Regions from separate parts of the Ensifer sp. ENS02 genome, predicted to be linked through region 1. Evidence: riboswitches for the same ligand, from Rfam matches in the RefSeq annotation. Region 1 holds a riboswitch; each other region holds the start of a gene.

Evidence for each region. Region 1 has a riboswitch for cobalamin ahead of IB262_RS00145 (CbtB-domain containing protein). Riboswitches for the same ligand answer to the same signal wherever they lie in the genome.
Region 2: linked by a shared signal. The riboswitch ahead of IB262_RS15350 (aromatic ring-hydroxylating dioxygenase subunit alpha) and the one ahead of IB262_RS00145 (CbtB-domain containing protein) in region 1 are both predicted to bind cobalamin.
Region 3: linked by a shared signal. The riboswitch ahead of bluB (5,6-dimethylbenzimidazole synthase) and the one ahead of IB262_RS00145 (CbtB-domain containing protein) in region 1 are both predicted to bind cobalamin.

Annotation. Positions count from the first base shown of each region.
Region 1 covers NZ_JACVAO010000001.1:17,942-28,230, reverse strand. The annotation lists gene IB262_RS00190 (cystathionine gamma-synthase family protein) at 1-25, shown strand, start outside; gene IB262_RS00185 (VOC family protein) at 238-588, opposite strand; gene IB262_RS00180 (TetR/AcrR family transcriptional regulator) at 715-1,335, opposite strand; gene IB262_RS00175 (crotonase/enoyl-CoA hydratase family protein) at 1,419-2,234, shown strand; gene IB262_RS00170 (metalloregulator ArsR/SmtB family transcription factor) at 2,285-2,647, shown strand; gene IB262_RS00165 (SRPBCC family protein) at 2,644-3,210, shown strand; gene IB262_RS00160 (anthrone oxygenase family protein) at 3,280-3,759, opposite strand; gene IB262_RS00155 (NAD(P)H-binding protein) at 3,756-4,586, opposite strand; gene IB262_RS00150 (TetR/AcrR family transcriptional regulator) at 4,691-5,383, shown strand; cobalamin riboswitch at 5,382-5,644, shown strand; gene IB262_RS00145 (CbtB-domain containing protein) at 5,685-5,861, shown strand; gene IB262_RS00140 (CbtA family protein) at 6,059-6,856, shown strand; gene IB262_RS00135 ((2Fe-2S)-binding protein) at 6,895-7,761, opposite strand; gene IB262_RS00130 (glucoamylase family protein) at 7,764-9,110, opposite strand; gene IB262_RS00125 (DUF1194 domain-containing protein) at 9,258-10,052, shown strand; gene IB262_RS00120 (GntR family transcriptional regulator) at 10,156-10,289, shown strand, end outside.
Region 2 covers NZ_JACVAO010000006.1:343,600-353,888, reverse strand. The annotation lists gene IB262_RS15365 (BA14K family protein) at 1-240, opposite strand, end outside; partial or broken gene IB262_RS15360 (GH25 family lysozyme) at 656-1,666, shown strand; gene IB262_RS15355 (hybrid-cluster NAD(P)-dependent oxidoreductase) at 1,916-3,010, opposite strand; gene IB262_RS15350 (aromatic ring-hydroxylating dioxygenase subunit alpha) at 3,012-4,256, opposite strand; cobalamin riboswitch at 4,360-4,561, opposite strand; gene IB262_RS15345 (DUF6656 family protein) at 4,879-5,478, shown strand; gene IB262_RS15340 (L-threonylcarbamoyladenylate synthase) at 5,556-6,530, shown strand; gene IB262_RS15335 (FAD-binding oxidoreductase) at 6,675-8,108, shown strand; gene IB262_RS15330 (DUF1217 domain-containing protein) at 8,178-10,289, opposite strand, start outside.
Region 3 covers NZ_JACVAO010000001.1:753,319-763,607, forward strand. The annotation lists gene IB262_RS03815 (phytanoyl-CoA dioxygenase family protein) at 1-1,137, shown strand, start outside; gene IB262_RS03820 (SDR family oxidoreductase) at 1,226-2,038, shown strand; cobalamin riboswitch at 2,136-2,348, shown strand; gene bluB (5,6-dimethylbenzimidazole synthase) at 2,394-3,089, shown strand; gene IB262_RS03830 (DUF2865 domain-containing protein) at 3,102-4,172, opposite strand; gene IB262_RS03835 (acyl-homoserine-lactone synthase) at 4,337-4,981, opposite strand; gene IB262_RS03840 (LuxR family transcriptional regulator) at 5,122-5,859, opposite strand; gene IB262_RS03845 (NADP-dependent malic enzyme) at 6,130-8,442, opposite strand; gene IB262_RS03850 (UDP-2,3-diacylglucosamine diphosphatase) at 8,616-9,455, shown strand; gene IB262_RS03855 (MFS transporter) at 9,553-10,289, shown strand, end outside.

The sequences.
Region 1 (10,289 bases):
TTCAAACGCGCTGTCGCTCGCCTGATGCAAGAGGCCGCCGGTCCAGCCGGCGGCATCCTTCGCGAGTTTGCAAGGACGCAATTCCAGACGGAAAACCGCTACGCACTCTTCCTGGAATTCGCTCGCTTGGCTGGCGCAATTCCGGACGGAGAACCGCTTCGCACTTTTCCTGAAATTCGCTCGCTTGGCTGGTGCAATTCCGGACGGAAAACCGCTGCGCACTTTTCCTGGAACTGCTCAGTGCGCCAGGATGTTGACGATATTGCCGAACGGGTCGCGCATGTAGAAACGGCGCACGCCCCAGGGCTCGTTGGTGATGTCGTAGACGATCTCGACACCGGCGGCCTTGGCTCGCTGATAGGCCCGGTCGACATCGTCCACCTCGATCGAAAGCACCGGCACCGGCGTATCGTTGCCGCCCTCGCTGGCGATGCTCACCTGTGGCATCGCGGCCTTGCCCTCGGCGGCAAAGGTCAGGATCCAGCCGTGATCCATCACCACGTCGAGTTCAAGCAGGTCGCCGTAGAAGGCGCGCGCCACTTGCGGGTCCGGGGCGTAGAGGTTTGAGACGATACGCTTGACTGTCATGGAATTCTGCTCCCTTCGACGCGCCGCAACGCGGCAGCATCGACGCTTACTGGTTGTTCGGCTGATAACGATACAGCCCATACTGCCCGCCAACGGCAGCCGATTGAAAGCGGAAATCGCCTCGCTTCAGAATGAAGCCGCCGCATGTTCCGATGGCGCCTTCGGGTTTGCTCCGGCAAGCGCCACCCGCACAAGCGTCGCCGCAGCCTTGCCCGCCACCTCCATGTAGTTTGGATCCCGGTGCAGCAGCACGACCGCGAAACTGCCGTCGAGCAGCAGCAGGATCTGCTTTGCCAGCACGGCCGGCTCGGCGACACCGGCTTCGGTAAAGGTCTCGGCAATCCAGGCCTCGAACTTCTTCTTGTGGGCGGCACCGATGCGGATCGCCGGATGACCGGGCATGTTGGCAAGCTCGGCGGAGGTGCGCAGGAAGCCACAGCCCTTCCATTTCGGATGGCGCGCCGCCCGCGCCAGGTTGACGAAGATCGCCTCGACCTTGTCGGCAATGTCCCCGTCGCCCGCGTCGAACCACTTGCGGAAGAGTTTCAGATTGGGCTGGTCGCGGCCTTCGAGATAGGCGGCGATCAGCTCGTCCTTGCTGTCGAAATGATAGTAGAGCGTGCGTTTGGTCACGCCCGCGGCTTCCGCCACCGCATCGACGCTGACGGCGCGGATGCCCTCGGCATAAAACAGCTTTTCCGCCGCTGCGACGATCAGGTCCCGGGTCGATTTCTCTGCTTTCGCCATCTCTCATGTATACCGACTAGTGAATATACATGGCATCTTCCCTCACCTAGCCTCTCCCCGTCAACAGCTGCCGGAGAGCAACCATGTCGAACACCGTGCTGATGCAGATTTCCGAGGGCATCGCCCTCCTCACTCTCAACCGACCAGAGAAACTCAACGCGCTGAACTACGAGCTGATCGACCGGCTCATGAGCCTTCTCGACCAGATCGAAGCGAACGACGGCGTCGGCGCCGTGATCATCACCGGCACCGGCGACCGCGCCTTTTCCGCCGGCGGCGATATCCATGAGTTCTCGGAAAGCGTGGCCAAGGGCGTAAACCCGGCCGTGCGCGATTTCGTCCGTCGCGGCCAGGGCCTGACGGCCCGGCTCGAAGCCTTTCCGAAGCCGGTCATCGCTGCCGTCAACGGGCTTGCCTATGGCGGCGGCTGCGAGATCACCGAAGCGGTGCATCTCGCTGTTGCAAGCGACCGGGCGCGTTTTGCCAAACCGGAAATCAAGCTCGGCATGCCGCCGACCTTCGGCGGCACCCAGCGCCTGCCGCGGCTCGCCGGCCGCAAGCGCGCGCTTGAACTGCTGCTGACAGGCGAGGATTTCTTGGCCGATCGCGCGCTGGAGCTGGGGCTCGTCAACCACGTCGTCGCTCATGAGGAACTGATGTCGGCCGCCCGTGACCTGGCAAAACGCATCATCGGCCACTCCCCGCTTGCAGTGCGCTCGATCATCACCGCCGTCACCCGCGGCCTCAACATGTCGATCGCCGAGGGGCTGCTGGTCGAAAGCGAACAGTTTGCCCAGATGGTGCCGACCGACGATCTTGCCGATGCGCTTGCCGCCTGGACGGGACGGCGCCTCCACGACGACCCACCGCGGCGTGGTCTCTTTTCGCGATACTTTTAAATTCAACCGAACGGTTGACAATTAGGTCGACCGAGAGGATATTCAACAATATGGTTGAATATCAGAACGCACATCTCGATGCCGTGTTTCACGCGCTTTCGGACCCGACGCGGCGCGCCATGCTCCAGGACCTTTCGCAGGGCGAAAGACTGGTGGGCGAGCTTGCGGCGCCGTTCTCGATCTCGCTGGCCGCGGCATCGAAGCACATCAAGGTGCTGGAAGGAGCAGGTCTGGTGCGCCGCGAAGTGAAAGGTCGCACGCATGTGTGCCGGCTCGATGCCGCGCCGATGCATGCAGGCATGGAATGGATGCGCCACTACGAAGCCTTCTGGCGCACCCGCATCGACGCACTCGAGGCGCTGCTTCTCGCCGAAGACGCCACAATCCAAACTGATCCGGAGGAAAAGCCATGACTTCGTCTGCCACAGCCTTTGCCGGCGCCGACTACGGCCGTGTCGTCGCACCGGACGCGGTGCGCATCGAGCGCCTGCTTCCCGGCCCGATCGAGCGGGTCTGGTCCTATCTGACGGAGGAAAGCAAGCGCCGGCTCTGGATGGCGTCCGGAACGATCGGATCGAAGGAAGGGGCCGAGGTCGAGCACGTCTTCCGCCATTCGGAACTGACGACGGAGGACGATCGGCCACCGCAGAAATACGCCGAGCACGCCGGCGAGGTGCGCAATTACGGCCACGTGCTCGCCTGGGAGCCGCCACGACTACTGGCCTATACCTGGAACGAAGAGACCGGCACCCCGTCGGAGGTCCGCTTCGAGCTCAGCCCCCGCGGGGACAAGGTGCTGCTCGTCGTCACCCATAAGCGCATCGCCGACCGCGCGGTCATGACCAGCTTCTCCGCCGGCTGGCACGTGCACCTCGACATTTTGCGCGCTCTGCTCGAAGGCGAAAAGCCGGCAGCCTTCTGGAGCAAGTTTGCCGACCTTGAAGCGCAATACGACGCGCGTATTCCGAAGCCCTGACGGCGGGATGGGCTTGAAGGTCAGGACGCGTGCAGGCGCCGGCAAGGATCGACTTGCCGGCGCTTTTCGTCAGGCTCGGGCGAAACCGAGAACGAAAAACGCCAGCGCGCCGATCGAGGCCCATGTGCGCACGTGGTTCCACCAGACCCAATCGGTCAGATAGCGCTCACGCCAGAGATCGGTCGCCGCCTGACCGGGGGCTGCCGCGGCGAGTGCGTCATTCATCGGCACGTTGAAGACAATGGTCACCAGCAGCACGCCAACGACATAGGCAATGCCACCGGCGGCAAGCCACCACCTGCCCTCGCCCCCCGAGATGAAGGCGACGACGACGAGCGCCAGGGCGAGCAGCGCCGTGCCCATGAAGGCGCTGAGGAAGATCGGGTTCTGGATCACGACATTGATGGCGTTCATCGCGGCGATCCCCTGCTCCGGCGGCAGCCGCGACAGGGCCTGCATGATGCAAACCGAGAAGATGAAGAACAGCCCGGCCATCAGGCCGGAACCGATCGCGGCGGCAAACGCCAGAGCGGGGATCAGCGGGATCATGCGGCAAGACTCCAAACACCAGTTGCTGCGGTTTCCCGGGCGTAATCGGCAAAGTCGCGCGGACGCCGCCCAAGCACGCGCTCGACATCGGACGTCATGCTGGAATTGCGTCCGTCGAGCACCGAGGTGAAGAGATAGCGGATGAGTTCGACATAGTCATCCGGCACGCCGTCCGCCTTGAGATGCGCTGCGAAGTCGGAAACCGGAATGGCCTGATAAGAGATCCGACGGTTGGCGGCCGCGGCGATCTCGGCGACGGCCTGGGCAAAGGTCATCAGGCGCGGGCCGGTCAAGGCATAGACCTTGCCGATATGCGCATCGTCCAGAAGGGCCTCAACCGCCACGTCGGCGATGTCGTCGCAACTGACGAAGGGCTCGGTGACCTCGTCCACCGGCAGGAAGACCGAACCACTCACCACGCTGTCGGCGAGGAAGCCTTCGTCGAAATTCTCGAAGAACCAGCTGCCCCGGATGACCGTCCAATCGGCGCCGGAGGCCTGCAGCGCACGCTCGGAGGCTTCCGCCTCGTCCTCGCCGCGGCCCGACAGGAGCACCAGCCGCTTGATGCCCGAGCGAACGGCAAGGCTCGAGAACCGGTCGATGACGTCGACGGCGCCCGGCACCGCCAGATCGGGCTGGTAGCAGACATAGATGCGATCGACATTTTCAAGGGCGGGCGCCCAGGTCGCCTCATCCGTCCAATCGAAGGAAGGCGACGCCGAACGGGCGCCGATGCGGACCGCTATGCCCCGCTCCCGAAGGCGATCGGCCACCCGCCGCCCCGTCTTGCCGGTACCGCCCAAAACCAGTGTGACTTTCTGAGACATCGTTTCCTCCTGAGGTTCCACCAACAAACATGAGCATCTCTCACATTTGCAAATGTGATAAATCCTCGTATTTTAGGAGTCAAGCCAAAATGTGAGCATTACTCATGATTCCAGATGCAAGTCCCGCCACGCTTCCCGCCGACGACGAGCCTGCGCTGCGCCGGACGCCGAGCCAGAAGCGCAGCCGCGAGCGCGTCGAGCAGATCCTTGCCTGCGCGACGGCGCTCATCCAGGAGAAGGGCAGTGACGCCATGCGCATGAGCGAAGTCGCTGAAAAGGCTGGGATTTCGATCGGATCACTTTATCAGTACTTCCCCGACAAGGCGGCAATCGTGCGCACGCTGGCCGAGCGCTACAATGCGGTCTGCAACGAGTGCATCGCGGCCGAACTGGCCAAGGTCACGTCGATAGCCGAACTGCGCGACGCCTTCTCGCTGCTGTTCGACATCTACTATGACATGTTCCTCGCCGAGCCGGTCATGCGCGACATCTGGTCGGCGATGCAGGCCGACAAGGCACTGCGCGAGATCGATCTTGCGCAAAGCCGCGCCGGCGGAAAGCTGCTTGCCGATGTCTGGGCCCGCCTTGTGCCGGAGACGCCGCGCGAAGAGATCGACAGCGCCGCCTTCCTGATCATGCATCTCGGCGACTGCACCATGCGACTTGCAGTCTCGGTCGACCGGGCCGAGGGTGACCAGATCGTCGAAGCCTACAAACGCATGACCATCAAGGATTTTGTCGCGGATGGACCGCGCGGCGGCGCGCACTCAATTGACAACTCCATGACACAATCCTAATCATCTGGGATCGATTGGTTCCCGGGACGCGAACGTGTTTCGGGAGTAAACGGGAATGTGACGGATGGACCCAAGCTGGGCATTCAAATCACGGCCGACCCCGCGACTGTAGAGCGACGTCGATCCACCGTTCCGGAGCGATCCGGAAGAAGCCACTGGCAAGACCGCGAGAGGGCGGCCGAGCTGGGAAGGCGAGGCAGATCGAGGGCATCGAGCCCAACGCCGTGAGCCAGGAAACCTGCCACTCGATACGGGCATAGGGCCCAACCGGGAATTTCCCGATGCCATCACGGAGGTTGTCATGGCTACGTCTACCATTTCGAGCACCCCGCTCTCCCTCAGCGATCGTCTGACCGCTGGCGTCATCGCGCTCTTCATCGGCGCATTCCTCGTCTTTGGCGCCGGCCTTGCCAACTCGGCAGTGCTGCACGACACGGCGCACGACACCCGCCACTCCTACGGCTTCCCCTGCCACTGACCGATGCGCCGGAACGTGAACAACGTTCCGCATCGAACAATCTGCGGACCTGAACGCATCCGGCCCGAGCCGGATGGAGGCCTGCGTGCATCCCGGTTTTTCCGGCGCGCGAAGGCCATCCGCAGCATAGGGAAAATGGGAAGGCTCAAGGACCACGCCACAGGGCGTGGCTTTTGTCGTTATCGAGGGATTTCAAGATGATTGTCAGAACGCTTCTGGCCGCGATCGTGGCTGGATTGATTGCCGGTGTCTTCATGACCGGCGCCCAGGAACTGCGCGTCACACCGCTGATCCTGCATGCAGAAGAATTCGAAGGCGAGGCACCGGCCGCCACCGAACAGCCCGCCGCCCAGCCGGGTGCGGCACAGCCGGCCGCAGAAAACCACGACCAGCACTCGTCGCTCAAAGCCGTGTCGCCGTTCGGCGCCTTTCTCGACGCTTTGTCGCCGATCACCCCGGCCTATGCCCATGAGGGCGAGCATGAGGAAGGCGGCATCATGTTCGGCATGAGCCGCTTCTCCGGCACGCTGATGGCGAACCTCGTCACAGGTTCCGGCTTCGGCCTGCTGCTCGCCGGCGTCAGCCTGGTGATCGGCTACCCGATCACGCTCAGGAACGGCGCGCTGTGGGGCGCCTGCGGCTGGCTTGCCGTGCACATGCTGCCGGCGATCGGTCTGCCGCCGGAACTGCCGGGCTTTCCGGCAGCCGAACTCGGCGACCGCCAGACCTGGTGGCTGGTGACAGTGGCGCTCTCCGCCGTCGGCCTCTATCTCGTTGTCCTGCGCGAGGAGATCGTCTCCAAGGTCGCAGGCCTGGTGCTGATCGCAGCACCCCATGTCTACGGTGCGCCGCAGCCGCTCGATATCACCAGCAACGTTCCGGCCGTGCTCGGCGCCGAGTTTGCGGTTGCCGCACTCGCCACCACGCTCGCCTTCTGGATCGTGCTCGGCGTCGTCTCCGGCTTCATCAACGAGCGCTTCGTCAAGGCACAGTGATCACTGATCACAGATCGTCAGCAAAGCGACGGCGGGGTTCAGGTCCCGCCGTTTTGCATGAGATGCGCCGCCAGCCGCGCGCGGCGATCTTCCGGCTCCAGCAGCACGCAAGTGTCGCAGAAGCTGCCCCCTTCCGTCTTGAAGTAGAGACAGCAGCCGCAACGGATCCGATACTGGCGCGACAGCTGAGCGCCGCTTGCCGGATCGAGAGCCGCGATCTGCTCGTAGCAGAGCTCCTCTGAGTAGAGCCGCGAACCCGGTCGTTTGACGATCGCCAGCGCCTCGGCCCTGCCGCGCGCCTCGTCGCCGATCGCGCGGCCGATTTCCAGGAACGCGCCGGCCAGGGCATCGGCCGCGAGCCGCCATTGCGCCCCGCTCGACAGCCCTGCTCGCGCTTTCAGAACCGCAACGACGGGTACCAGATGGGCGATGAAGCCCTGTTCGAATGCGCTGACGCCTTCGCCACCCTGGCGCTCCGTGGCCGGCGGATGCAGGCGAAAATGATAGCGCTTGCCCGCGATTTCGACGCCACGGTGAAGCCGCGTCCAATCCTCGAAACGAATGCCGGCCACCTCCGCCTGCAACCCGGCGCCGAGATGGAACGCGCCAAGGACTACGCTCAGCTGGCGGCTATAGAAGGCGATCAGATGCGCCGCCCGGACCCGGTCGGTCATGCCGACCCCGAAGAAATCCTGATAGGCGAGCCCCGCCTCAAGGCCAGCGCTGCCCGTAGCCCAGAAGTCACCCGGCGCGCTGAAATCACTGGCCGCCGGCCCGAGCGAGACGGCAGCCTCGGGAAACTGGGCACGCAGATGGTCGGCGACGGCCAGCGCCTGCGGCGCAAACGCCGCGGTCTCCGCTGTCGGCCGGTGGTCGTTCGAGCGCATGCCGTCTCCGTCGTCCATTCTCATCCTCTGGCGCGGGATGCGGGCGGATTACCACACGCGCCTTCCCCCTCCTGCAGCCAGCCACCGTCGAAGCCCGCCCGCTCAAGGCCGAGGCGGATCGCCGGTATGCTGCGCATCAGCGCCCAGCTAAGGCCGCTTTGCCAGTTCTCGATCATCATGACAACGATGCCCTGGTCAAGACCGACGACACGCGCATCGATCCAGCCCTCCGGGCCTGTGCCGGCGGCCAGGCTCGGATTAAAGCCGCCAGGAAAGCGCCCTTCGCTCAAAAGTCCCGGATAACTGTCTGCCATATGCACGAGGGAGGCCTGCGCCGCATCCGGCTCGAACGGCAGGCAGGCAAGCGGCGCCCAGGGCACGAGCGTGCCGTCATCAAGGCCGTAGGGTGCGCCGCGGTTCACATAGCCGAAAAGCCGCTGCTGGCGCCCATCCGCAAGCCGCAGCCGGCCGCGGGGCGCATGGCAGGCGCTCAGACCCCACAGGTCCTCGCCATATCCGGCGAAACCGCCGGGATTGGAGCGCGCATGGTCCCGCTGCAAGGCGATGGCGCGTCGGGTATTCTCGAAATAATCCGTCCCCCGCTCCCGCATCGTCCGGTCGGAAAGCCCGCGCAGATCGAGCCAGGCCTGCGGAAAGAGATGGATGAAGAGTGGCGCCGCATGCAGATGCGGCCGGCCGTCGACGGGAATCCAGTCATGGCCCTCGGCAAAGGCCGCATAGTGCTCCGGTTCGATCGAATGGTCGGGCGCGCCGAGTGCCAGCACATAGAGCAGCAGCGCTTCGCTGTAACCCCGCCAGCGATGCTTCAAGAACCGCCCCGGCGGCCGCCAGCCCATCGTCAGCGTGTCGCCCCGATTGAGCGCCCAGCGCCAGTCCACCCGCGCATAGAGCCGATCGGCAAGAGCGCGGATCTCGCATTCGTCCGCATCCCTACCGGAAAAATATGCAGAGGCGGTCAGGCAGCCGGCGATCAGCAGCGCCGTATCGACGGTCGAAAGCTCGCTCTGCCAGGTGCGCTCGCCGGTCCGCATGTCGAGGAAGTGATGGTAGAAGCCGCGATAGCCGGTCGCCTGCCGGTGGCGGGACTGCGGGCTTTGGACAAGGAAGCGCAGGGTCGTCACCACCCGCCGCGCCGCATCGCTGCGCGAGAGCCAGCCGCGCTCGACGCCGATCGGATAGCAGGAAAGGCCGAAGCCGGTCGCAGCGATGCTCGCCGGCGCGCCCGGCAACGCGGTGTCGGCGATCAGTCCGGTGACCGGATCCGAATGTTCGAGGAAATACCCGAACGCCGCCTGCTGCAATCGATCGATCTGAAATCGCTCAGTATTTTCCGTACGCTGCGGCATTTCGCCTTTCCTGTCCGACATCCGGCCTCATGCAGGACCCGGCAAAATCACTCTTTAGTGAAGGCCAACTACACCCAAACGGTCGCCGAAATCCAATCTTGTGTTACAGTCTTCTAATCTGACCGCGCGCAATGACTGGTTGAAGCGATGTTGAGCGTGTTGGCGTTACTCCTTTCATTGAGTGGTGGCCCGAGCCCATCGACCGCCGAGGCGACGAATGTCGACGTCGAACTGATCCTGGCGGTCGACATGTCCGGCTCGATGGATCTCGACGAGGCCCGCATCCAGAGGGCCGGCTATGTCGAGGCACTCCGGCATCGCGACTTCCTTGATGCGGTCGAAAGCGGCCAGCTGGGCAAGATCGCCATCGGCTATTTCGAATGGGCCGGAACGGTGAACGAGTCCTCCGTTGTCGCCTGGAAGGTCATCGACAATGCCGCCGACGCCGACGCCTTCGCCAAGCTGATCGAAGCGCGGCCGGTCGGCACACGCCGCGGCACCTCCATCTCCAACGCCATCACCTATGGCACGGCGCTGATCGATTCCAACGCGTTCAGCGGCGTGCGAAGGGTCATCGACATCTCCGGCGACGGGCCGAACAACATCGGCCCGCCGGTGCTTCCAGCCCGCGAGATCGCGATCACGCGCGGCATCACCATCAACGGGCTTGCCATCCTCATCCGCCCGTCGGTTTCGACCGGCCCGCTTGACCAATATTATGCCGAATGTGTCATCGGCGGCCCCGGCTCCTTCGTGCTGCCGGTGCACGAGCCCGAAGATTTCTCCATCGCGATCCGCCAGAAACTGGTGCTCGAAGTCAGCGGCCTGCCACCGCCGCCGACCATACGCTATGTCGATGCCTTCCCGGCGCCCGATTGCCTGATCGGCGAGAAATTGCGACCGGGCTTCCTCGACCGGGTCTATCCGGAGCTCGACAAGTAGCCTCGCTCGACCGGACGATGCCCCGCAACCTTTGCGCGTCAGATTGTCGTTTCCCTTCGCTTCGTCCGACGATAAGATGGCGCGTTGCTTCGCGGATCGATTCATGTCCTTGACCACCACGCCCCATCAGACCGAACTGGCCACAGACCCGACCACCGACACCGGCAGTCAGCACATCCGCGATACATTGCGCGATGCGATCGTCGAGCGGCGGCTTGCGCCTGGCACCAAGCTTTC
Region 2 (10,289 bases), on a different contig from region 1:
TGCCATCGGATACCACCAGCCATTGTAGTAGCGATAGCCAGGGCGGCGGTAGTTATAACCGCGGTAGCCGTTGTAGTAGTAATAGCCGCCACGACGCTCCATGCCCGGTCGGCGATACTGGACGTTCTGTGCATCGCTCTGCCGCTCAAGGCGCGGCGGTGTCGGCGTGAAGGCCTGCGACGGGGCGGCCGACGTCGCCAGCACAGCCACCGCAACGGCCACGGAAAACCACCGGCTCATCCCGGACTTCAGCACGTTCTTCATAAAATCCCTCCATCACCGAACGCATTTTGCGCGGCCCGGTTTCGGGTTGCCGCGGCATTTCAACCTTTCCATGATTTCACCCGGACCGAGGCCGATACGGGATGTCCCTCAGCCGGGAAATCCGAAATCGACCGATAACGCATAAGTCACCGGTTTTGTTCCATCTTCCGCCTCCTGCGGGATCAGGTGGCGCGGCCAGCACCCGTTGCTGCAGCAAGGCATTGCCGCATCGTCGACCAACGCCTTCCCGGCTGATCGTCAGATCGCGAACATGAAAGCAATTGCTTATATACAGCCACAGGTCGGTATACATTCGCGCGTCGCTCCCGCACAGTCCGCTCGGGGGCTGGGATTTACGATGCGTTAACGATACTGTCGGCAATCTCAGAGAATGGCAAAGCGGTGTATCTCCACGACAGGGATGATTCTGCGCCTCGCGACCTTCATCGGTCTGGCTTTCGCGGCGGCGATCGCACGCGCCGGTGAACTGGAGCCCTGGAAGACCAAGTCGAATGCCATCATCGTCGACGCCTATGAGATGAACAGCATCGACTGGGAAACGATGCTTGGCGACAAGCGCGTTTCCGGTTTCATCGCCAAGGCCTCCGACGGCCTGCCCGAAAGCTTCTCCTGCACCGGCGACCACAACGGCGACACCTTCAACCACTGCAAGACCATGTGGCGCAAATACGCCGTCAGCCGCGAGCTCTACCAGACCCGCCGGATGATTGCCCGTTCGCACGGGCTGCTGTGGGGTGCCTACCATCTTGCCCGCCCGGGCAATCCCGTCGACCAGGCGAACCATTTCCTCGATTACGCCGATCCGCGCGACGACGAACTGATGGTGCTCGATCTCGAGGGCATCGATCCGGACAAGTACATGTCGCTGGAGGACGCCGCCATCTTCGCCGGGCACATCAAGACCCGGACCGGGCGCTACCCGATCCTCTATACCAACCACGTCACCGCCAAATACATCGCCGCGCACCGGGCCAAACACCGGCTGCTGTCGCGCCTGCCGCTCTGGTACGCCCGTTACAAACCGGATATCCGCCAGGTTTTCCCGATGGGCAACTGGGATAGTTACGCGCTGTGGCAGTTCTCCTCGGGCATCAACTGCGGCAAGCGCCGCTGCCCCTACCGCGTGCCGGGAACGCTTGACGACATCGACGTGAACGTGGCGGCAATGTCGCCGCTGGCGCTGAAAGCGATCTGGGCACAGGGCGTCTTGCTGCCGGAAAAGCCACTGCCGCTGATGCTCGTCGCCCAAGCCGAGCGGGGAACGGGCATGCAGGCGATCGCAAGGGCGACTGCGATGTTTAGCGAACCGCTGCTCGTGAGCCGCGCCGACGCTACGAGCGGCGCCGGCAGCGGTGTCGACATGCTGGTGACCGGCTCGATCGATTTCGCCCGCCAGGAACGTGCCCTGCAGGTGGCGATCGCCGGCAATGATGCCGCCCAGGGCGCCTGCTCCAAGACGGAGGCCGGCACCGACGCCCCGGCAAGCATTTCCGCCAATCCGATCCCCTGCAACGCGCCCTAAAGCCTGTCGCGTGAAAAGCATTCACGCGACAGGCTTTAGGCGCTTGTTGTTATGCATGTCGTTGTCGCAAAACCGCTGTACACTTTTACGCGATATGCGTCAGCGCCTTCAGGCTTCGATCTGGACATCGCCAAGCGGTCGCGAGCAGCAGGCAAGGATGTAGCCCTCATCGATCTCGTCGTCGAGAATGCCGCCATTGTGGCTCATATCCACCTCGCCTGAGACCTTCATCACCCGGCAGGTGCCGCAGATGCCGCCTTCGCAGGCAGCGCCGATCCTGACGCCGTTGGCGCGCGCCGCCTGCAGGATCGTCTGGCCGGGCTTGGCCTCGATCTCCTTGCCGCTCATGGTGAAGGCGATCTTGGCGGCCTGGACCTCGCCCTCGTCGGCGGCGCCGGCGCGCACGGCAATCTCTTCCGCGGCGGGTGCCGCCGCCGGCTGGAAGCTCTCCTCGTGGTAGCGGCCCATGTCGAAACCGGCCGATTTCAGCATCTCGCGCACGCCGCGCATGAACGGTTCGGGGCCGCAGCAGAAAACGGTGCGGTCCATGAAATCGGGCGCAAGCAGCGGCAGCTTGGCGCCATCAATGCGGCCGCGAAGCCCGTGCCAGCCGTGGCGTGCCTCATGTCCCTCGACGATGAAGCCGAGGTTCAGCCCGGACATCTGCGTCGCCAGAACCTCCAGCTCCGAACGGAACAGCAGGTCCTCCGGACGACGCGCGCAGGAGATGAAGGTCACATCCGTCTCTGGCACGCAGTCCGCCATCCAGCGCGTCATCGACATCATCGGCGTGATGCCGGAGCCGGCCGAGATAAACAGGTATTTGTCGCCGGGATGGCGGACGAAGCTGAAATCGCCGAGCGGGCCAAAGGCGCGGAGTTTCATTCCGGGCTTCAGGTGCTCGAACATCCAGCGGGTGCCGATGCTGTCTGACTGCGCCTTGACGGTCACGGCGATCGACAGCGGCCGCGAGGGCGTCGACGACAGGGTGTAGGTGCGCATCACTGGCTCGTCGGCGACGGGCAGTTCGAGGGTCACGAATTGCCCGGGCAGATAGCGAAACCAGGCGGGCTTTTCGGTCCGGAAGGTGAAGGTCATGACATCGGCGGTCTCGACGACCGCCGATGTGCATTCGAGCATCTGCTGCCGGTCGATCCAGACATGCAGCGCGTCGAAATGGTGAAACGAAGAGGCCATCTGCATGTCAGGCGACCCTTGAAAGCGGAGCCGCGTCGCCGGCAAGGCGCTGCTCCATGAACTTGCAGTACCACTCGACGAACTGCATGACGCCACCCTCGTGCTCGGGCGAATAGGGACCGGGCTCATAGGCCGGTGAGCGGATGCCGAAGGCATTTTCCTCGACGATCTGACGGTCCTGATCGTTGGTCTCGGTCCAGACATGCGTCAGTTCTTCTAGATTGTAGTCGACGCCTTCGACCGCATCCTTGTTGACGAGCCACTTCGTCGTCACCTGCGTCAGTTCGGGCCCGAGCGGCAGCACCCGGAAGGTGATGGCGTGGTCGGCGAGCACATGGTTCCAGGTGGTCGGATAGTGGAACATCAAGAGCGTGCCGATCTGGCTCTGGGAGACGTCGGCGGACAGGGCCCGCCTGACGGCGCGGGCGCCCGACATGGTGTAGCTTTCGGCATTGTCGACAAGCGGCATGCGGGCGGCGCGGAACTGACCGGTCGGCGACATCTTAAATTCGCTCGGCAGGCCCCCGGCCTCGCACTTCGCCCAATGTTCGGCGATCACAGGATCATCCTTTGCGCCCTGCACCCCGGTCGCCGTCGGCGCCTCAGGATAGGTGCGGCAGAGTTCCGGATGATTGGCGGCGCAATGGTAGCATTCGCGGTTGTTTTCCCAGACGAGCTTCCAGTTGCCCTTCTCGATGATGGTGCTTTCGAACGCGACCTTGGTTTCGCCGAGCCGATGCGGCGCGAGATACGGTAAGGCCATGTCGCGGAACGCCGTGAAATCCATCGGCTTTTCCGACAGGTTGATGAAGATGTAGCCGCCGACCGTTTCGCAATGGATCGGCTTCAGACTGTGGGCGGCCTTGTCGAAATCCTCTCCCATCTGCCGGGCGAAGAGCAGCGAGCCATCGAGTTCGTAGGTCCACTGGTGATAGGGACAGACAAGCTTTGCCGACGAGCCTTTCGCCTGCGTGCAGACGCGCGAGCCGCGGTGGCGGCAGGAATTGTGCAGCGCCCGGATGGCGCCCTGGCGGTCGCGGGTGATGACAACGGGGTAGTCGCCTACCTGGACGGTGAAGTAATTGCCGGCCCGCGGGATCTCGCAGTCATGGCCGATAAACAGCCAATCCTTGTACCAGATGTTTTCCAGATCCTGCCTGTAGTAGTCGGGATCGATGTAAAAGGCCCGGTCGAGGCTGTAGCCGTCCCGCCTGCCCTTCAGCTTTCGAAGCATATCGTTTCTGGTGTCCATGTCCTGTCCTCATGCGCCATGTTTCGGAGAGGCAGGACAGGAACCCGCACGGGCGCACACCCATGCGTTTGAGGCTCCGATCCGGCTGCCCGCCGCAACCCGTTACGGTTATGTCCGTCAAGGCTGGTTTCCGGGCTCAGGAGCCGTCCTTTCGGACCTGCCCGGCGCCTTCCCGGACGAACCGTCCAGTGGCCTTTGCCGAGGCTTTCGCTCCACCACCGTTGCGGGGGCAGCGCCGGGATTTGACCGGCTTCCCAATTCTCCATCTTCCCTTCGAAGACGGCACCTTGAGTAAGGATATGTAATCGCGGAAGTCGCCTTGGCAGCTGCCCGATAGCGACATCCAATTCCAGAATGACGACACGGAAAAAACCGTGACAAAAGGCCACCGTCTTAGAATTTTTACATTGCAAACATATAGATAGATCACATCTTGGGCATTTGCCGACTTTTGCGGCGCGGTCGGCGCAGATGCGGGAGGGCTTCGCCCGTTTGCGACATCGCGTCAGATAGAGAACGCTAATGATGCAGCCAGGACGAAATCATTCATTAACCATGAGCCGCTAGCCTAGCCGGCGGACGAGAGAGGTCCTGCAGGCAGGCAGATGGCGCGCTGACGATCATGGCAAAGTTGAGATACTACGACGCGACAGCCGAGAAGCTGCCGACAATCCCGCCGAAGGTGGCGGTTCATACCGAATTCCTGCGCACCGGCCGGATCAACCGCAGGCAATGGTTGCCGAGCGAACGCCGGTATTTGAGCTATGAGGAAGTCGCAGACAGGACGGGCAAGAAGCTCAGCACCGCCGGCGACACGACCCATAAGCGGATCAACGGGTTCCACACCTCGATCCAGTTCCCGAAGATGATCTTCCACCGCACGCTCGTCGGCCGGCCGCATCTCGGCTACTGTCACGTGACGGCGGCGCGTACGCCGGTTACTCCCTCCAAGGACATCACCTGGTCCTTCTACTTCGCCAACTTCTTCTGCAACCTGGGCGACGAGACGCATTTTTTCGAGAGTATCCAGCCCGGCTATTCACGCATGTACTTCGCCGTCGCCATCGAACCGGGCGCCGAAGCCGGGCAAATGGTCATCAACCGCAACTTTCGTGACAACGGGCTGCTGTTTCGCACCGATGATCCCAAGGTCGCGCTGAAAAACGTACTGATGCTTGGCGCCAAGGATGACGCGTTGCGTCGCATCATTCGCAGCCTCTGAGCCGAACCGGTTCCTTCAAAGAAAATCGTTCTGTTTTTCCGGTGCGTCCGTTAAGGAAGCGTCGGAAAGGAAACGGCATGGCTGAGATCATCGACACGGATAGAGAACCGGACCGCGCGATCGCGCGCGCCTGCGCCGTTCTTGCCGAAGGCGAGCCGGTCGCCATTCCGACCGAGACCGTCTACGGCCTTGCCGCCGACGCTACCAATCCCGATGCGATCAGTCGCATCTACGAGATGAAGGGGCGCCCGCGCTTCAATCCGCTGATCTCGCATGTTTCCGACATGGCGATGGCCGAAGCCCATGTGCATTTCGATCCGATTTCGAGGCAGCTGGCCGAAGCCTTCTGGCCCGGCCCGCTGACGCTGATCCTTCGGCAGCGCGCCGACAGCACGGTTCATGCGCTGGCGTCCGCCGGCCTCGACACGCTCGGCATCCGCATGCCCGACGGTTTTTCCCGCCGGGTAATCGCCCACTTCGGGCGACCACTGGCCGCACCCAGCGCCAATACGTCGGGCAAGATCAGCCCGACCAATGCGGTCCATGTGGAAGCCGATCTCGGCGACAAACTGAAACTTATCCTCGACGCCGGCCAGGCCCAAATCGGCCTTGAGTCGACGATCATCAAGGTCGATGGCGACGAGATCCGGCTGCTTCGGCCGGGTGGCCTCGATGCCGCCGAGATCGAACGCCTGCTTGGCCGTCCGGTGACCCGGCCGGAGACGGCGGGAGCGACGATCGAGGCGCCGGGCATGCTCGCCTCGCACTACGCGCCCGGCGCTGCCGTCCGGCTCGATGCCGCCGAGGTGCATGCGGGCGAAGCCTTGATCCGTTTCGGCGGCAATCGGATCGCCGGCGAAGAGCAGGCGGCCGTCGTTCTCGATCTCAGCCCGACTGGCAATCTGCGCGAAGCCGCCGCCAATCTCTTCGACTATATGAAGCGGGCGGATGCCAGCGGCGCAGAGACCATCGCCTTCGGGCCGATCCCTTCGGACGGGTTGGGGGAAGCCATCGTCGACCGGTTGCAACGGGCGGCGGCACCACGAGGGTAAGATAGTGTGCGGCATCTTCTCCGCACCCACCCTCATCGAACGGCACCAATTGCGGTTATGATCGCCGCCAACCAGGAACCGAGGACCAGATCCTCAGATCGACCGATCCGATAGCGCGCGCAGGCGCAATGCGAAGTGAGGCCCATGACCACCCTTCCCTCTCCCGAACTCATCGCTTCCTTCGCCGAGATCGTCGGCAACACCAACGTGCTGACGGACGAAGCCGACAAGGCGCGCTATCTCGTCGAATCGCGCGGACTCTACCTCGGCACGACGCCGATGGTCCTGCGTCCGGCCAACGTCGACGAGGTCTCGCGCATCATGAAGCTCGCGAGCGCCACCCGCACGGCGATCGTGCCGCAGGGCGGTAACACCGGCCATGTCGCCGGGCAGATCCCGCGGGAGGGCAAGGCAGACATCGTTCTTTCGCTGGAACGGCTGAACCGCATTCGCGACATCGATCCGGTCGGCAATGTCATCGTCGCCGATGCCGGCTGTATCCTCGCCGACATCCAGAAGGCGGCGGACGAGCACAATCGCCTGTTCCCACTGTCGCTCGGCTCGGAAGGTTCAGCCCGCATCGGCGGCAACCTCTCCACCAATGCCGGCGGCACCGCCGTTCTTGCCTATGGCAATATGCGTCAGCTCTGCCTCGGCCTCGAAGTGGTGCTGCCGACCGGCGAAATCTGGGACGGGCTGCGCCGGTTGAAGAAGGACAATACCGGTTACGACCTGCGCGATCTCTTCATCGGTGCCGAGGGCACGCTCGGCGTGATCACCGGCGCCGTGCTCAAGCTTTTCCCGAAGCCGCTCGGGCATCAGGTCGCCTTTGCCGGAGTCGGCAGCGTCGAGCATGCGCTCGCTCTGTTCGAAAAGGCGTCCAGCCTTTGCGGGCCGGCGTTGACCGGCTTCGAGCTGATGCCGCGGCTCGGCGTCGAATTCACCACCAAGCACATCCCCGGCGTTCGTGATCCGATGGAAACGGTCCATCCCTGGTACGCGCTGATCGATATCTCGACGTCCGATAGCGCCGAAAGCGCGGAACGGATGGTGCAGGACCTGCTGGAGCAGGGATATGCGGCCGGCCTCGTCGAGAATGCAGTGATTGCCGCCAACGAGACACAGGCGAAGGCGCTGTGGCACATGCGCGAGAGCATGTCGCCGGCACAAAAGCCCGAGGGCGGCTCGATCAAGCACGATGTCTCCGTGCCCGTCTCCAGCATTCCGGCCTTCATGAAGGAGGCGGATGCCGCCGTCGTGAAAGCGATCCCCGGCGCCCGCATCTGCTCCTTCGGCCACATGGGCGACGGCAACATCCATTACAACATTTCGCAGCCAGTCGGCGCCGACAAGCAGGCCTTCCTCGACCGCTGGCGCGAAATCAACGCCATCGTCCACGGCATCGTTCTGAGCTACAACGGCTCGATCTCCGCCGAGCACGGCATCGGCCAGTTGAAGCGCGACGAACTCGCCGAGGTCCGGGCGCCGATCGAAATCGAGCTGATGCAACGCATCAAGCACGCGTTCGATCCTGCAGGTATCATGAACCCCGATAAAGTGCTGCGCGCCGACGGTTGACGACGCGCCGTTTCGCGCGGTGCGCGGCGATGCAGCAACAGTCTTGGGCTGACCGTCAGACGGCGTGCGTCAGCGGCCGCCTGCGCGCAATTGCGAGAGCGACAGCAAGGTCTCGGCACTGACGCCAGCGCTGCCGCCGCCAGTCAGAATCGCGAGACCGGGCGATACATCCTGGTTGTTCTCGACGTCGTAGAGCGCCGTGAAGCGTTGCAGAAGCTTCTCAAGCTGACCCGGCTGCTGCAGTTCCTTGATGTTGACGGTGCGCTCGATAAAGGCCGCCTGGGCCTCGATCTTGGCGTTCTGCAAGCCCTCCGGCATGCTGTAGGCGGTCTTGATGACCTCGAACAGGGCGCGATCGGCCAGGATGTCGTAGGCCGTGTTGATGTCCGAGGCCTTGCGCTTGAAATAGAGCGCCAGGCGAATGCCGCCGTTATCGGCGCCCTCCTTCTCTTCGAGCGACTGATTGAGGAAGAGATCAACGGTGGTGACGAGACCGCGGCGGGTCTGGATCTGCCCTGCCTCGCCCCTGACGATCTTGCCGTCCTTGTCGAAGTTGAAGGACGAGACGATCTCGCGATACTTCAGCCCATTCGGGTCGGTGTTGATGAAGCTCTTCGGATCTTCGAGATCCGACGTAAACATACTCCTGAGATAGTCGGACTTGACCGTCTCCGGATCGATACCTGCGCCGACGAGAACCATGTCGACCAGCCGGCGGTTCTTGAGGAAGGCATCCAGCGTTTCGATCTTCGCGATCTCGGAGGTGTAATATTTGGCTTCTTCCTGGGCCTTTTCCTTCGCGATCTTCTTCTCGTCGTCCGTGCCGAAGCGGGACTTGGCGACGATATAAGCCCGCGCCGTATTCATGATGTCGCCGTCGCTCTGGGCGAGTTTTGGTGCGCCGAGAGTCCCGTCCGGATTGAAGTTGAACGCTTTCACGAGCTTGACGTAGCGTTCGTCGCGCAGCGTGTTGACGTAGCTTCTGGGATCGTTGAGATCGCTCGTCAGAATGCGCTTCAGATCACGCTTGCTCAGGCCCTCGTCTTCGAGACCGAAGGCGCTGAGCGTGAACTTCAGTACGCCACTGTCGGCCAGCAGCTTGTCGACCGACTCCATCGAATTGACCAGCAGCTTGAAGCGCTTGACCAAGGCTTCGTCTTCGGCATCGCCCTTGTCATTGTAGCGGACCATGTAGCCGTCGGACGTCTTCTTCAACTGATCGGCGTCCTGCGCCGTCTTGCCGGGCTGCAGCGTGCCGTCGGGCCGGAAGTTGAAGGCTTTGTGCATTTCCTTAAAGGCGGCATTGTACTCGCCGCCCTGCGTGTTGACGTAGCTGTTCGGGTCGTTGATGTCGCTGGTGAGGATGTTTTCGATCGTCGACGGCACGGTCGTCGACGCTTTGAGGCCGAAGGCCGTGACGAGGTAGTTGAACAGCCGGCTGTCGCTGGTCAGCTCGGAGATGCTGGTGACGCCGGCGATCTTGCCTTCGTAATATTCCTTGTTCAGCAGTGCCCCGGCGCCGGTCAGGCGCGCGCCGCCGAGCGGCGTTTCGCCCGGTTTCTTGAACACGTAGATGTTGTTGAGTTCCGTCTTCTTTGCGTCGCTTATCGCCTTTTCGCCGGCCGGCACGCTGCCATCAGCGTTGAAGTTAAAGGTTTCCGCCAACTTGATGTAGGTTTCGAGATTGCGGATGCGCCCGTTCAGCGTGTTCAATTCCTCGCCGAGCGATGCGAGCAGCGCGGGCGCCTGGTCGCGTGGCGGAAGCTTGGCATCGAGATCGGCGACGATCGCGTTGTGCTCGTCGATCTTGGCCTGAATCGCCGGCTTGTCGGCAGCGGGCGCCTCCGCAAGTTCGGACGTCAGCCTGTTAATCTCCCCGAGGGACTTGAGCCGCGTCTGAAGGTCAGTCTGCAGCTTGAGCGCTTCTTCCCGCCTCGTCACAGCGGCCGTGCGGCTTGCGGTCAGAGCGGCAGGGTCGCTGGTCAGCGCGTCGCGGACCTCGGTGTAGTTGAACGTCTTCGGGTCAATATCGAAGACGGTGAAGGCAAACGAACGCAGTCGTTCGTTGCCGAGGAACTTGTCGACATCGGTGACGAGATCCATGGCCGCGCCAAAATAGGCCATCTCTCCGCGCATGGCCGTGTCGAGGCTGGCGATCCGCTCGTTGTAGAGACCGATCAG
Region 3 (10,289 bases), 740 kb from region 1:
GCTTGCGATCTCGAAGCGTTCCGGGCGGAAGTCGAACGCCAAACCAGTCTGTCCGACTACCCCCATGCTTCCGGCTGCGAAAAGAATATCCTGATCTATGACAGCGCCGCGCTGATTGCGGCGTGCGGCGATGCCGAGGCGCGGCGTTCTGTTCTGGCGGAGATCTGCGAGGTACTGGCGACCGGGCCTGGCGTGGCGGTTTTCAAGCGCGCCTTTGCCGATACGACAGCAATCGACGTCGCAAGCGGGGTCTTTGACGCCATCATCGAAGAGCAACATCGCAGCAACAGCGGCGGCGGCGATCACTTCGCCAAACCCGGCGCCAATGACCGCATCTGGAACTCGCTGGAAAAGCACTGCCTGAACGCGCCGGAGAATTTCGCCTCCTATTACGGCAATGCCGTCATAGCGCTCGTCAGCGAGGCTTGGCTCGGGCCGAACTACCAGATGACGGCGCAGGTCAATCGCGTCAATCCTGGCGGTGCGGCGCAATCGGCGCACCGCGATTATCACCTCGGCTTCCAGACCGCGGCCGTGATCGAGCAGTATCCGGCGCATGTGCACAAGCTTTCACCGGTGCTGACGCTGCAGGGGGCGGTTGCCCATTGCGACATGCCGCTCGAAAGCGGACCGACGCTGTTCTTGCCCTATAGCCAAACCTATGTGCCGGGCTATCTGGCGCTCAACCGGCCGGAATTCCGCGCCTATTTCGACGCACACCACGTGCAGCTTCCCCTCGAAAAGGGCGACGTTGTCTTCTTCAACCCGGCGCTCTTCCATGCCGCCGGCACCAACCGCTCCCGGGATATCCGCCGCGTGGCCAACCTGCTGCAGGTGTCTTCGGCCTTCGGTCGCGCAATGGAAACCGTTGACCGACTGACCATGAGCGCGACGCTCTATCCGGCCTTGCGGGCCTTGCTGGCGGGCGGGACGCTGACGCAGGCGGAAGCGGCCAACGCGATCTCCTCCTGTGCCGAGGGCTATTCGTTCCCCACCAATCTCGACCGGGATCCGCCACTCGGCGGGTTGGCGCCGAAGACGCAGGCGCAGTTGATGCGCGAGGCTCTCACTGCGGGGACGGGCGAACAAGAGTTTCTCTCGGTGCTGGAGGCGCAGGCGAAGCGCAAGCTGAGCTGACGAGCGAGTTACAATTTGACAGGCTCCCGGTGTGTTTCAGCCGGGAGCCGCAGCCGTTTCAAACGATCATTTCCAAGGGAGGAATTCGATGAGTGGACAATTGCAAGGCAAGATCGCCATCGTCACCGGTGGTACGCAGGGACTGGGCGCGACGATTGCTGGCCTTTTCGCCGAGCGCGGCGCTGAAGGCATCGTCATCTGCGGCCGCAACGCCGCCAAGGGGCGGGCGAAGGCCGAGCAGATCGGCAAGGCAAGCGGCGCGAAAGTCGTCTATGTCGAGGCCGATCTGGAAAAAGTAGAGGACACCCGCAAGGTGGTCGCCGCTTGCGACGCGGAATTCGGCCGGGTCGATGCGCTGGTCAACGCCGCAGCTATTACCAACCGTGGCACGATCCTCGATACCACGCCCGAACTCTTCGACCGCATGTTCGCGATCAATGTGCGCGCGCCGTTCTTCCTGATGCAGGAGGCGGTGAAGATCATGCGGCGGGAGAAGACCGAGGGCACGATCGTCAACATCGGCTCGATGTCGGCGATGGCCGGCCAGCCGTTCATTGCCGCCTATTGTTCGTCGAAAGGCGCCCTCGAAACGCTGACCAAAAACACGGCTTATGCGCTTCTTCGCAACCGCATTCGCGTCAACGGCCTGAATATCGGCTGGATGGCGTCCGAAGGCGAAGACCGCATCCAGCGCGAGTTTCATGGCGCGGCTGCCGATTGGCTTGAAAAGGCGGCGGCCGGCCAGCCTTTCGGTCGGCTCGTCGATCCGGCCGAAGTGGCGCGGGCCTGCGCCTATCTGTCGTCGGCCGAGTCCGGGCTGATGACCGGATCGGTGATTTGCTTCGATCAGTCGGTCTGGGGCGCCTATGACGGCTCGCCGCATCCGGTCGCTCCGCTTTGAGGCGGAGGCAAACGACTAAGCTCGACAGTAGCCGGCGGAAAGTGGCGCGCCATGTCTCGACCGGGTTGGCGCCGCTTGTCTTTCTCAAACGGCTGTGCACTTAGTGCCGTCGTCAGGTGCCCGCGAAAGCGGGAGAATCGGGAATCCGGTGTCATTCCGGAACGTGCCCAACGCTGTGACGGGGACGATCGCGTCTAAGAGAGCCTTGAATTGATTCAAGGTTTTGCCACTGGATCTTCAATCGATCTGGGAAGGCGAGGTGATCGGTTGAACCGAAGTCAGAAGACCGGCCTGGCGAGATAGACCGAACCCCGCGTGGACGGCGGGAGGTTTTCGCATTGTTGGGGATCGAACGATGCTGACTGAACCGAAAGGCGGCCTTGCGGCTGCCGGCGCCTTTTCGCTGCCAGAGCGGGAGGCCGTCTACCGTGCCATCGAGACACGTCGCGACGTGCGCGATGAATTCCTGCCCGCGCCATTGCCGGATGATCTGATCTTGCGCCTGCTGGCCGCTGCGCACAGCGCCCCGTCCGTGGGCTTCATGCAGCCGTGGAACTTCGTGCTGGTGCGGGCGGAAGAAACGCGTGAGCGCGTCTGGCAGGCGTTTCGCCGCGCCAATGACGAGGCCGCGCTGATGTTCGAGGCGGAACAACAGGCCAAGTACCGTGCGCTGAAGCTGGAAGGCATCCGCAAGGCGCCGCTCAGCATCTGTGTCACCTGCGACCGCACGCGCGGCGGTGCCGTCGTACTCGGGCGCACCCACAATCCGCAGATGGACGTCTATTCCACCGTCTGCGCCGTGCAAAACCTCTGGCTTGCTGCGCGGGCCGAAGGGGTGGGCGTCGGCTGGGTGAGCATTTTCCACGAGGCCGAGATCAAGGCGATTCTCGGCATCCCAGATCATATCGAGATCGTTGCCTGGCTCTGCCTCGGCTATGTCGATCGCCTCTATCAGCAGCCGGAACTCGCCGTGAAGGGCTGGCGCCAGCGCCTGCCGCTCGACGAGCTGGTTTTCGAAGACGGATGGGGACGCAGCAAGGAGAAGGCGTAAGGCCTCGTCCGATCAATTCTGGACCGGCTGATAGGCCGGTCCCTTCGGATGCTTGAGGTCGATGGCGGTTTCTTCCTGCGGCAGGTAGGTCGGGCCGACGACGCGAACCTTGTTCTTCGACGGATCATAAGGCCGCTCTTCGGCCGGCGCCTTGGCGGTATTGCTCGCCGCTTCCGGCTTCTTGGTCTCGATGACGATGATCGACGACTGGTCGTCACCGATCTTCGTTCCGTTTGCCTTCGGTGTGGTCGAGGCGGTCTGCGATATCTGGCAGCCGCACTGGCCGGGTTTTCCGACAGCGCGGGTGCGATAGGCAAAGGCGTTGGGCATTTCGGTATAGGGACGGCCGGTCACGGCCGAGACCATCTTGTCGCTCTCTTCCGTGTTGAGGTCGTGAAAATAGAGCTCGGTCTCAGCCCCCGGACAGCGCGCCCGACAGGCCTGCTCGTCGCGCGGGAAATCGGCCGGCGTCGCATCTGAAGAAACCGGGAAAAAGGCGCCGTCGCAGGTACGCACGCACATGGTTCTGAGCGTGCCGCTATAGTAGCGCTCCTGCGGTGCGTAGCCGTCTTCGCCTCGGCCGAGCATCGGGCCGTAGGCGTCTTCCGGCGGCAGGTCGGCAACGATGTTGCGGTGGCTTTCCGGCACGTCCGGTTCCACGCTTGCGAACTCCTCGCGGTCACCATAGCAACCGTTGATCTCCAGCGCGGCGAGGATGCGGCGCCGGCTGTCGTCGCTGCCGCCGGCGACGATCTGCTCGCGCTCGGACTTCAGCATGCGCAGATTGTCTTCCATCTCGGCGATCAGGCTGTTGAGGCCGTAGCAGGTGTCGGGGTCGCCGCCGTCGAAGCCAATGGCGTTGCCGCCACCGCAACCCGCGCGGCGGCGGTCGTTCTTTGCCCGCCGCAGCTCGATATTCTGCCGCGAGATCGCGCTTGCGTAGTCGCGCGCATCGGCATTGCTGGCGACGTAGTCAGGCAGTTGCGCGAGCCGCGCGTTCAGTCGGTCGCAGGCCGTCGATGCCAGTGACGGACCGGCACCGATCAGAACCAGAGGCACAAGGGCCGCAGCGACGTGTTTCATGCGCGTGAACACGGGCGAAAGTCTCTTCCTGTTGCCAGGTCGGCGCCGACCTTCTGCGGGTGGCTGCCAGCGGCATTCCTGTTTCGCCTCCATCATAGAGCTTGTCGGTGATCGTGCAACGACAAGCGACGGTTTGCGTTAACAGCGCAGATCGACTGATGCGCTTAGGCGGCGCGGGCGGTTTCCAGCGACATCGGACGTTCGAGCACGGTACCTTCGATGGCAGCGACCGCCTTCATCCGCGTGAGCAGATCCGGCGTTACTTCCCAGGCGACGGCAACCGCGAAAACGGAGCCGATGCGATGCGGTTCGGCGATACGCTCGCCCGGGCATCCCATGCGCCGGAACATGCGCTCCAGGAACACATCCGTCACCGTGACGATGTGGCTGATGCCGGAAGCAAGGCCCAGCTCGCCGACGCCGCACATCAGTTCGGCGGCCGCGACCGTCACCTGGTTCGAGGCGCGGTCCTGCGAGATCTCGGGCTCGATGCAGAAGCGGCTGGATTCCCAGACCGAAGCGCTGCGGATTTCCGGATTATCGCCGAGCAGGATCGGGAAGGTATCGTCCAGCATGTTTGGGCCGAGTGTCGGCAGGAGGCGAAGCGCGCCGCGCAGCCGGCCGGTATCGGGCGCATAGGACAGGACGTAGAGCGGGTTTGCCTGGTCGTAGTTGTCGATTTCCCAGTCGCCTTCGGTCTGCACGTCCCATTTCAGGAAGTCGTGGAAGACGCGCTTGCGCAACCGGAACATGTCGTCGACGGCCGCCGGGTGTTGTGCGCGGGTCTTTCCGTTCAGGATCCTGATCATCGTTTTCTCCATCCGAGTTTGGGGATGGGGCGATGCTGTCAGGCTCGCGGCGGTTGCGTAACTGTCGCTAGCGACAGTTCAAATGCGCGATATTTGCCACTAGATTTCGAGGGGTTTCGGTGGAGGCGTATTGTCGGGTGTCAAACGGAGGGTATCAGAGCGTGTCGTACGGCCTGTGCCACAGCCTGAGTGTTGGAAACGACATTCAGCTTGCGTCGCGCATTGGTCATGAAGAAGCGCACGGTGCGCTCGGAAATGCCGAGGATCGTGGCGATTTCCCAATAGCTCTTGCCGGCGGCGGCCCAGGTCAGGACCTCGGTCTCGCGGCCGGTCAACCGCATCTCTCGGGTCGAAATGCTGCCGGCCATGGCGCCGTGCTCCAGCATGGCGGCATGGAAGAGATTGGCGGCCAGCTGGAAATCGCGCAGGTGATGGCGGCGATAGGTCGTCCATTCGCCGGCTGTCATGTTGACGTTGATTGCGAGCAACGCCATGCGCCCGGCGGGCGAGGGCAATGGCAAGGCGACGCCCTCAGTGGATATGCCGATTTCCTGGGCTGCCTGGAACAACGGTTCGCATTCCGGGAAGCGATGCCGCGCCATCGTCCATTCCACCGGCCGCACGCCGCCAAGCGCCAGCTTCAGGATCGGATCGATCCGGTGAAGGCTGCGGGCATGGTAGATCTCGGCAGCGTAGGCGCCGAAGGTGTGATGCAGCCGGCAAACCTTGAGCTCGTCCGCATAGGGCTCCGCTTCGAGATAGAGAAGATGGGCAATGCGGAAGGTTCGACGCATCAATGTGAAGAAATGAGCGGGCTCGACGCAGCCGCCACATTCCAGGATTTCCAGCATGTCGAGGACAGCCTGCTGCTCAGTCATGCCACAACACCGAATCTCGTCCGAGGCCCCAGCATGGTTAGAGGTTCACCTTTTGTCCAGCGCAAACTTTCCCGATTGGTGTATAAGACCAATTGCGCACGCCTTGATTGTGGTCGTCGATCGGCCGCGTGACAGGGGCTGATTCGCGGGTGATCTGCAAAACCAGCGATGCCGCGCCTGAAGCATGCGCGACATCCGGATACGGTTTTGCCGGCGCCGGCATGGCGCCCGAATGCAGCGAAGACCGGTGGCGATCTCCGCGTTGCCATCTCAACCCGGATGGCTGGCTTCGACCACCGCCAGAGCCGCCATGTTGACGACGCCGCGTGAGGTGACGGACGGCGACAGGATATGGGCCGGAAGCGCCGAGCCGAGCAGGATCGGGCCGACATGCAGGCTGTCGGTCATGGTCTTGACGACACCGAGCGTGATGTTGGCGGCATCGAGATTGGGGAAAACCAGCAGATTGGCTTCGCTCGACAGGCTGCTGTCCGGCATGACGCGCTGGCGCAACGCTTCCGAGATCGCCGCATCGCCGTGCATTTCGCCGTCGACCTCGAGATCGGGCGCGAGTTCCCGCACGAGCTGCAGCGCCGTGCGCATCTTGGTGGCGCTCTCCGAATCGCGCGAACCGAAGTTCGAATGCGAGACGAGGGCGGCGCGTGGAGTGATGCCGAAGCGGCGGATTTCCTGTGCCGCCATGACCGTCGTCTGGGCGATCTCTTCGGCGCTCGGGCAGTAGCTCACATAGGTGTCGGTGAAGAAAGTTGCGCCGCGCTGCGAGATCAGCAGGCTCAAGGCCGAGAAATCGAGCACGCCGTCGCGCTTGCCGATGATCTGCGATACGTCGCGCAGGTGCTTGCTGTAGCGCCCTTCGACGCCGCAGATCAACGCATCGGCTTCGCCGCGCTTGACCGAGAGCGCGCCGATGACGGTCGTGTTGGTGCGCACGATCGTGCGGGCGGCTTCCGGGATGACGCCGAGACGGCCGACGAGGGCAAAATAGTCCTCGACATAGTCGCGGTAGCGCGGATCGCCTTCGGGGTTGACGACCTCGAAATCGACATCCGGACGGATGCGCAGGCCATAGCGACGCAGGCGCGTCTCGATGATCTGCGGACGGCCGATCAGGATCGGTCGGGCCGTGCCTTCTTCGAGCAACACCTGGGCGGCGCGCAGCACGCGTTCGTCTTCGCCTTCGGCAAAGATAACCCGGTTCTTCTGGGCGTTCTTGGCGGCGGCAAAGACGGGCTTCATGATGAAGCCCGAGCGGAAGACGAAGCGGTTCAGCTTGTCGAGATAGGCGTCATAGTCCTGGATCGGACGGGTGGCGACGCCGCTTTCCTCGGCTGCCTTCGCAACCGCCGGCGCGATACGCAGGATAAGGCGCTGATCGAACGGCGAGGGGATCAGGTAGTCCGGGCCGAAGACCGGGGTCTCGCCGGAATAGGCGCGGGCGGCAACATCGGAGGGCTCTTCGCGGGCAAGACCGGCGATGGCGCGTACGGCCGCCATCTTCATTTCTTCGTTGATCGTGCTTGCGCCGCAGTCGAGCGCGCCGCGGAAGATATGCGGGAAGCAGAGAACGTTGTTGACCTGGTTCGGGAAGTCCGAGCGGCCGGTGCAGATCATCGCGTCCGGACGGGCTTGGCGGGCGGCTTCCGGCATGATTTCCGGCGTCGGATTGGCGAGCGCCATGATCAGCGGCTTTTCGGCCATCTGCGCCAGCAGTTCCGGCTTCAGGACGCCGGCGGCCGAAAGGCCGAGGAAGACGTCAGCGCCGCCGGTGCTGTCGGCAAGCACGCGGTTGCTGCTATCCTGCTCGTAGACGGACTTCCATTCGTCCATCAGCACCTCGCGGCCCTTGTAGACGAGGCCTTCGAGGTCATGGACCCAGATGTTTTCGCGCTTGGCGCCGAGCGTCACGAGAAGGTTGAGACAGGCGAGTGCGGCGGCACCTGCGCCCGAGGTGACGATCTTGGCGGTCGCGATGTCCTTGCCGGCGAGTTCGAGGCCGTTGAGGATGGCGGCGGCGACGATGATCGCGGTTCCGTGCTGGTCGTCGTGGAAGACAGGGATCTGCATCTTTTCACGCAGGCGCCGCTCCACCTCGAAACATTCGGGCGCCTTGATGTCTTCAAGGTTGATGCCGCCGAAGGTCGGCTCGAGCGCCGAGATTACGTCGACCATGCGCTCGATGCTCGACGCGTCGATTTCGATGTCGAAGACGTCGATGCCGGCAAACTTCTTGAAGAGGACGGCCTTGCCCTCCATGACGGGCTTGGAAGCCAGCGGACCGATATTGCCGAGACCGAGGACGGCCGTGCCGTTGGAGATGACCGCGACCAGGTTGGCGCGCGCTGTGTAATCGGCGGCTGTTTCCGGATTGTCACGAATGGCGATGCAGGGGGCTGCAACCCCTGGCGAATAGGCAAGAGCCAGGTCGCGCTGGTTGCCAAGCGGCTTGGTGGGCTGGATTTCGAGCTTTCCCGGGCGTGGGTAACGGTGGAAGAAAAGGGCCTGCTGGTCGATGTCGCCGCTGGCCGGACCGGTATGGGATTTCGTCTTGTCGCCCGTATTCATGCTCTCACATTCCTCATTCGTGGTCGTGCCTTTTGGCATGAATTCGAAGCGAGGTACAGTTTTGCAGTGCTGATTTCAGCGGGGGGACCGGTGACGCAATGTTGATGTCATCTTCCTGAAACACGAGTCTGGTTTCACGAAGGCAGAAAGCATAACCTGAAGACGAGGCTCGCATGATGGCGGCGCAGCAAGACAACTCCGTACGAAAGCTCAGGACGTTGTTCATCTCGGACGTCCATCTCGGCTCGAAGGCCGCCAAGACCGACTACCTGCTCGACTTCCTGCGGCATCATGAAGCGGAGACGATCGTTCTGGTCGGCGACATCGTCGACGGCTGGCGGTTGAAGCGCAGCTGGTACTGGCCGCAGAACTGCAACGACGTGGTGCAAAAGCTCCTGCGCAAGGCGCGCAAGGGCGCCCGCATCGTTTACATCCCCGGTAATCACGATGAATTCCTGCGCGACTTTCCGGGCGTGCATTTCGGCGGCATCGAGGTGGCGCAACGCTACATGCACGAGGGGGCCGACGGCCGTAAATATCTCGTGCTGCACGGCGACGAATTCGACGTCGTCGTGCGCAACGCCCGCGTGCTCGCCTATCTCGGCGATTGGGCCTACGACACGGCGATCGCCATCAATATCGGGCTTGCTGCGGTCCGCCGACGTCTCGGCATGCCGTATTGGTCGTTCTCGTCCTGGGCGAAGCTTCAGGTCAAGCACGCCGTCAACTTCATCGGCGAGTTCCAGAAGGTGGTCGCCGAGGAGGCGCGCCGTCACGATGCGCAGGGCGTGATCTGTGGTCATATCCACCATGCTGTCATCGAGGAGATCGGCGACATCCGCTACATCAACACCGGCGACTGGGTGGAAAGCTGCACGGCGATTGCCGAGCACCACGATGGCATGATGGAACTGATCACCTGGCACCAGATGCGCGGCGGCGCCAGCGAAGGCGAAGCCTCTGGTGAAGCGGACAAACTGCTCGCCCAACTGCTGACCCAGCGCGCGGCCTGACCTTCGCGGCGCAGCGATATTCCTGTCGCGAAAACTAGGTTATGGCGAGGAGCGCCCGGCTCGTGCTAGAGATCGGGCACAGCCATCAGGTCAGACGATGATTCCCTTCCAAGCGCCCGCCTATGTGGGCCCTCCGCCGCGCCATTTTGCGCTTCGCATTGCTTTGCTCTTCTGTGCGCCGCTGATCGTCAACGGCTTCGCGATGCCATATTTCCCGATGTGGCTGAGCACGCTGTCGATGAGCGACTTCGAGATCGGCGTCGTTCTGGCGTTGCCGATGTTCGTGCGCGTCATCACGGCGCCGATCGCCGGCGTCATTGCCGATAGGCTCGGCGAGCGGGCGATCGTCCTGATCTGGTCCGGTTTCCTGTCGCTCGCAACGGCCGTGGTTCTGTTCTATTTCCGCGAATTCTGGCCGGTGCTGCTGATCTATACGCTGCAGTCGGCCGTCTATTCTCCCTATGTGCCGATCGTCGAGGCGATCGCGCTTTCAGGCGTGCGGCGCTGGGGCTTCGACTACGCCCATATGCGGCTCTGGGGCTCGGTCGCCTTCATCGGCGCGACGATGCTCGGCGGCTGGATGGTGGGCATCTTCGGCAGCGACATGGTGCTGCCGGCGATGGCGATCGGCTTCGGCCTGACGATCATCATGGCCTATGCCGCGCCACGGGTCGGCAAGCCGAGGCGGCCGTCACCGATCACGGCATTGACGGAGCCGCCGCCGAAGTCGCTGCGGCAGCTCGACCTGCAGCTGCTTCTGATCGGGGTGACGCTGGTCAACGCCAGCCACGCGATGCTCTTTGCCTTCTCGGCGATCTATTGGCAGCACATCGG